DNA from 3 places in the Salinivibrio sp. MA427 genome. Region 2 is predicted to be linked to each of the others. Evidence: predicted binding sites of a transcription regulator. Region 2 holds the regulator's gene; each other region holds the start of a gene.
The links. The regulator MetJ, encoded in region 2, represses methionine synthesis genes. The targets are predictions, from matches to a motif close to TTAGACNTNTANANGTCTAA.
Positions count from the first base shown of each region.

Region 1 (2,271 bases), on a different contig from region 2:
CCGCCGAAAACAGCACAGCGCATAACCAAGTCGTGGTCAACGCGGCGCAATCGCTGGGGTTAGAGGTTCACTGGCTTAAAGAGCCCATGCGTTGGTCAGAAGATGTCGCCGAATTTCTTGCCCGCTGGCCCGGCGCATTATTTGGCATTGGCAGCGGCGAGCATCACCCACAGTTGCACAACCCTGACTATGACTTCCCGGATGCGATTTTAGCGACCGCCAAAGCGCTATTTTGCAGAGTGATTACACACCATCACGGCCGTTAATTACCCCAACGCCAGCCAAAAGCCGACGCCGATCATCAAGGTGCCGGCGATTCGGTTCAGTAATTGCACATTACCCTTTTGCTGCAAAAACTGACGTAAGGTGCGCCCACCGCTGGCATACAACATTAAACAACTGAATTCCGTGCAAAGAATGATCAACACCAGCACGCTCAGCTGGCTGGGCAATGAGATCGCAGGGTTAATAAACGGCGGCAACAGTGAGATCATAAAGGCCCAGCCTTTCGGGTTGGCTATCGCAGTGACAAAACCTTGTGCCGCCAACGATAACGCAGAGATATCATTCGGCGCCGACGCCTCTTCCTTTGGAATTGCCATTTTGCCACGCGATCGCCACATTTGTACGCCGAGATACGCCAGATACGCGCCCCCCACATACTTAAACACCTGAAACACGCTAGGATAGTTCAGCATCACGGCCGCCACCCCTACCACTGACGCAATCGCCACAAGGCCGACGCCAATGAGCTCGCCCCACATCATATGTAGGCTACGCTTAACTCCGATAGTCATCCCCAGGGTCATGGATAGTGTCATACACATTCCCGGTGTGATTGACACAAAAAAGAAGGTGGGAATAAATAGCGTCAACATCGTGGTATCAATCAAGGCAGTTGGCATATCACTTAATCAGAACAAAGAGTTAGAAAGGCTATTAGTGAACACGCTTTAGTCGATGAGATCAAGCACGCTTGAGATCTCGTTGACTGTTTTATTTATAACCAACTGATTAGCCTTATTGCCATTTAGACGTCCAGAAGTAAAAATATCCATTGACTTCATTTTACCTAACTCATAGCATCAATAACCAGAACGACAGCAAGAGCGCGGGATAGACCGCTGAGTCAGTCGGCTGTGATCAAATTTATCGCCAAGGACATGTGATGATTGAGATATCCAAACTCAACAAGGTATTCGAACTCGGGGAGCGCCGAATTCATGCCCTTAACGACATCAACTTATTTATCCCGAAAGGAAAAGTATTTGGTGTGATAGGTGCCTCTGGTGCCGGCAAAAGTACGCTGATCCGAATGGTTAACCTGCTCGAGCGCCCAACCAGCGGCACGGTAAAGGTAGGAGGCGTTAACCTCACCGCGTTATCCAATCGCGATCTAACCCAAGCTCGCCGTCAAATCGGGATGATTTTCCAACACTTTAACCTACTGTCATCGCGATCGGTCTTCGACAACATCGCCCTACCGCTTGAACTGAGCGGCGCGAGCAGTGACGCGATCGAAACCCGAGTCACCGAGTTACTCGATTTAGTTGGTTTAGCCGACAAGCGTCATGTCTATCCGGCTAGCCTCAGTGGCGGACAAAAACAACGTGTCGCGATTGCCCGCGCACTGGCGCCAAGCCCAGACGTATTATTGTGTGATGAAGCCACTAGCGCACTGGATCCTGCTACGACACAATCGATTTTGTCACTGCTACAAACCATTAATGAAAAGCTCAACCTGACCATTTTATTGATCACCCACGAAATGGACGTGGTGAAGCGCATTTGTCACGACGTTGCCATTATTGGTGACGGTGAATTGGTCGAATCTGGCCCAGTGGGCGACATTTTTGCCCATCCGAAATCCGACTTAGCGAAACAATTTATCCGCTCAACCTTGGATTTATCGGTGCCTTATGACTATGCCCAACGCTTAAAAGAAACCTACTTTGACGGCAGCTACCCCTTGGTTCGCCTAGAATTTACCGGCGCTACCGTGGATGATCCATTGATCAGTCAAATATCAAGGCTGTTTGATATCGACATCAGCATTTTAAGCTCTGATATCGACTACGCTGGCGGCGTCAAATTCGGCTTACTACTGGCAGAGATTATGGGCCCGAAAAAAGCGGTCGAAGACGCCATCCACTATCTCAACCAGCACCATGTCAACACGGAGGTACTTGGCTATGTTGATTGATCAACTTATAAATTGGGTCAACGAAAACAACGCCCTGCTTAACTTGCTTGCCGAAGCTACAGGTCAAA
Region 1 is NZ_MUFH01000206.1:2,242-4,512, reverse strand. It holds partial or broken gene BZG79_RS11775 (M20/M25/M40 family metallo-hydrolase) at 1-266, shown strand, start outside; gene BZG79_RS11770 (LysE family translocator) at 267-905, opposite strand; gene metN (methionine ABC transporter ATP-binding protein MetN) at 1,169-2,203, shown strand; gene BZG79_RS11760 (methionine ABC transporter permease) at 2,193-2,271, shown strand, end outside.
Region 1: metN (methionine ABC transporter ATP-binding protein MetN) is a predicted target of MetJ. The motif match lies at 1,031-1,050, and genes of this name have one in related genera.

Region 2 (2,271 bases):
CCATGATGATCAACATGGTACCGCGATTGTCACTGCTGCGGGGATGCTTAACGCGCTCGAGTTGCAAGGCAAAGATATTGGTGAAGCCACCATCGTGTGTCTCGGTGCGGGTGCCGCTGCGGTGGCCTGTATGGAGCTATTGATTAAATGTGGCGCCCAGCGCGAAAAGATTTACATGCTGGATCGCAAAGGGGTGATTCACACCCGTCGTGATGACATTAACAAGTATAAGCAGCTGTTTGCCAATAACACGGATAAGCGTACCCTCGAAGATGTGATTGAAGGTGCGGATCTCTTTGTTGGCGTATCAGGCCCGGATTTGCTCTCGCCTGAGGCATTAAAACTGATGGCGGATAAGCCTGTCGTGTTTGCCTGCTCAAACCCAGATCCTGAAATTAATCCAGAGGTTGCGCACCAAGTCCGGGATGATCTGATCATTGGAACGGGGCGTTCGGATTACCCGAATCAGGTGAATAACGTCTTGTGTTTCCCGTTTATTTTCCGGGGAGCATTAGATGTGCGTGCCAGTGAGATCAATGATGCGATGAAGTTGGCCGCCGTTGAAGCGATTCGTGGTTTGGCGAAAGAGCCTATACCACAATCGGTCTTAGATGCCGCGGGCTTGTCTTCACTCAGTTTTGGCCCGGATTACATCATTCCCAAGCCGATGGATGCCCGTTTACTGCCCAAGGTAGCACGTGCCGTGGCGCTTGCGGCCGTCGAAACCGGCGTAGCCCGTATTGAGATGCCAGACAACTATATGTTGTAAAGAAAACATGTTGTAATTAGAAAACAGTGTCTTACCATAAAAAAACCGCCGATGGCGGTTTTTTTGTTTAGTATTCACTGTCGTCAAACTCAATACCCAACTCTTCCATGATCCGACGTGCCTCGGCAGGAATGCTATCGGGTTTATCCTTACGGATGTCGTCATCGGTTGGCAGAGGCTGCCCGGTATAGGCATGTAAAAATGCCTCACACAATAGCTCACTGTTGGTCGCATGACGCAGGTTATGAACCTGACGGCGAGTGCGCTCATCAGTAAGAATTTTTAATACTTTAAGTGGGATAGAGACGGTGATCTTCTTTACCTGCTCTTTCTTTTTACCATGTTCGGCATACGGATTAATGTAATCGCCGTTCCACTGCGCCATGTCTCACCTATCTTGATTATGGAATACCCAGAATGATGCTGCGGAGATTTTAGCTATATTAACCGCCACATGCAAAGGTGTTTAGACGTCTAGAAGTGTTGACGTCCCAGAAGCGCCGAGGTAAAGTAGTATGATGACGACTGGATCACGTAAACCGTGCCAGCGCAACAAGAGCAAGGATGAACCATGACAGGTAAAAAAACCGACACCATTGCCGTTCGAACAGGAATTGGCACTGACACGCAACATCATGCGGTTGTGCCGCCTTTGTATTTATCAACCAACTATCGTTTTCCTGCTTTTGGCGACGTTCCCACTTATGATTATGCCCGTGGGGGCAATCCAACTCGAGCTCAGTTAGAGCAAGCGTTAACGGAACTGGAAGGCGGAGCCGGTGCCGTGGTGACCAACTGTGGGATGGCAGCCATTAACTTGGTGTTGTCTTTACTGGATGCAGGGGATCATATTGTTGCACCGCACGATTGTTATGGTGGTACCTATCGCTTGTTAGAGTCACGCGCCAAGCAAGGGATTTGGCAAGTCAGTTTTGTCGATCAATCTGATCACCAGGCGTTAACCGCTGCGCTGGCAAAACAGCCGAAACTGGTGTTAGTTGAAACACCCTCTAATCCGCTATTGCGTGTGGTCGATATTGCTAAAATCTGCCAACAGGCCCACCAAATGGGGGCATGGGTGGTGGTCGATAACACCTTTTTATCGCCAGCACTCCAACAGCCTTTTTCACTGGGTGCGGACATCATCGTGCATTCCACTACTAAATTTATTAATGGTCACTCTGATATTGTCGGTGGCGCTGTAGTGGCGAAGACGCCTGAATTGGCTGCAACATTAGCGTGGTGGGGCAACTGCTTGGGCGCAACAGGCAACGCCTTTGACAGTTATATGACATTGCGAGGGTTGCGTACCTTGGGCGCTCGGGTTAAACAACATCAGCAAAATACGCAAGCGGTATTAACCTATTTGCAAACAGTCCCTGCGGTGCGGCAACTCTACTATCCCGGTTTGGCGACACATCCAGGCCATGACATTGCCGCCCGTCAGCAGTTTGGATTTGGTAGTATGCTCAGCCTCGAGCTGGACACGGACTCCGCTGGGA
Region 2 is NZ_MUFH01000028.1:10,548-12,818, forward strand. It holds gene BZG79_RS04160 (malic enzyme-like NAD(P)-binding protein) at 1-769, shown strand, start outside; gene metJ (met regulon transcriptional regulator MetJ) at 837-1,154, opposite strand; gene metB (cystathionine gamma-synthase) at 1,341-2,271, shown strand, end outside.

Region 3 (2,271 bases), on a different contig from region 2:
TTCCATTGCTTGGCCGTCAGCTCTTAAATGTTTTGAACCATAAGCGCGTATCTTAGGGCCAAAAAATCGGAACAAACGTTCGAACGCTATGCGGTCGCGGTCTTCTGCAACTTTTGCTAATAATTCAGACAACTCTTCCTTCGTCACGTCAGTCATGTTGGCACGCGTGTCCCGTCTGGAAATGGTGGTCTCAGTATACATGGTTTGTGGCGCAGTCATAGTTGAGTCCTATCTGTCGTAGCCGTCCATCTCGCTTCCAATACGAGGCTTAAAACAATTGGATCACTCGACTTCTTGCTCGAGAAGCTGACTGATAAATTGCTTCGCCTCTTCTGCCGATTCTTGCGCGATAAACCATTGTTTTTGCGCGTTAGAAAGCGGCAAAATTTCTAACCAGCGTTGGCAACTCCAGGTTAAGTCTTCGAAATACGGCGCCTCATACTGCTCAGCATGATCCGGGTGGGCGGCGAAGACATTTTTAAGTCCTGCGGCAATACGCATTTTTTCTTCATTTTCTTCCTGGTCAATAAACTCGTCATGTGGCCAGTCATTCAGTGCCTGTATCTCGCCCACCCAGAGCTTGTCGGCTTCTTGCTCTGTCGATTGAATTTTTACCCGTTGACGACCTGCAATGGTAATGCCTAATAAACCATCGGGTAGTGTTTCAAAATCGACAATGTCCACCAGTGTGCCATATCGATATAAACGTTTACCTTGCATCATCGCCAGCACGAATCCCTGTTGATTCGCCGAGCATTCACGGACCAAGCGCAAATAGCGAGGTTCAAAAATGCGCAGCTTAGCTCTGCCCCCGGGTAGTAAGAACAAGGGTAGAGGAAACAGCTTCGTCATATCTACGCCTCCTTATTGATTCAACATGCCTGCCACTACGCGACTAGGGTTGGATACGATCAAGACAGAGACTGCATTACCACAATCAGGTTGACATCATTATAAGTTGTGGCATTCTGGACGTCTAAACATCTATTTTTCTAAGGGAATCAGAATGACGTTAAAGCGACCAGGATTTTGGATTGCGTCAGTGTTACTGGCGTTGGTTATCAGCGGCTGTTCAGATCAGCCAGAAACGATAAAGATTGGTGCGACTGTCGGTCCCCATGCGCAAGTCGTAGAAGCGGTTGCGAAACAGGCTAAAACAGAAGGAATTCATGTCGAAGTGGTGGAATTTTCGGATTACATCTCTCCGAATGCCGGTCTGGCAGATGGCAGTCTTGATTTAAATAGTTACCAACATCAGCCGTTTCTCGATAACTTTAATCAAAACCATGATAGTGAATTGGTCTCGATTGGGCGTTCCATCCTTATGCGGATGGGGATTTACTCAGACAAAGTACAGCGCGTGGACGATTTACCCCAAGGCGCACAAATTGCGATCCCTAACGATCCGACCAACGCCGGGCGCGCTTTGCTATTACTGCAAGACGCAGGGCTGATCACCTTGGCCGATAACGTTGGCTTTCAAGCGACGCTACAAGATGTTACCGCTAATCCCAAGCAGCTCGATTTTGTCGAAGTAGAAGCGGCACAATTGCCTCGCAGCCTACAAGATGTCGATGCTGCTGCAATTACCATGAACTATGTGATGTCATCAGGGCTTAATCCAAGTGATCAAGGTATTTTCTTAGAATCGAAAGACGCACCGCTCGCGGTGATGGTCGTGGCAGCGCGGGCAGAGGATAAAGATAATCCGACCTATCAGCGTTTGTTGGCGCTATTTCAATCAGAGGCAACACGTGCGTTTCTACAAAAAACCTTTGATGGCACGATCGAACCGGCTTTCTAGTTTTTAAAACCGGCCAGCGATAGCTGGCCATTGATATACATTCTCAATCATTGTTTACCATTCAGGGAGTTATTGCGTTAACATGCCTCTCAGCTTGTGGTTTTAGCATTCGCTAGAGTCACAGTTTCCTCGCTCGCCTAACACACAGAACGCATAGGAATTGAGATGCAATCGGCTACTCGTCCATTTAATTGGTCGCCCGTATTGCTGGCATGCTTAACGGTCAGTATCGGGCAATTCAGCATGGGATTGGTTTTTCCATCATTACCTTGGATCGCTCGTGACTTCAATCTCAGCATGGACGATGTCCAACTGCTTATTTCCGCTTACCTGCTCGGGTTTGGCCCGTCACAATTTATCTATGGCCCCATTTCGGATGCACTCGGACGCCGCCGCGTGCTATTAGCCGGTGTCTTGCTTTCACTGGTTGGGTTAACCGTGATGGTTACCTTTAGCGCCAGTTTTAC
Region 3 is NZ_MUFH01000047.1:6,194-8,464, reverse strand. It holds gene BZG79_RS05615 (sigma-70 family RNA polymerase sigma factor) at 1-156, opposite strand, end outside; gene BZG79_RS05610 (LON peptidase substrate-binding domain-containing protein) at 283-852, opposite strand; gene BZG79_RS05605 (MetQ/NlpA family ABC transporter substrate-binding protein) at 1,007-1,804, shown strand; gene BZG79_RS05600 (multidrug effflux MFS transporter) at 1,970-2,271, shown strand, end outside.
Region 3: BZG79_RS05605 (MetQ/NlpA family ABC transporter substrate-binding protein) is a predicted target of MetJ. The motif match lies at 961-980, and genes of this name have one in related genera.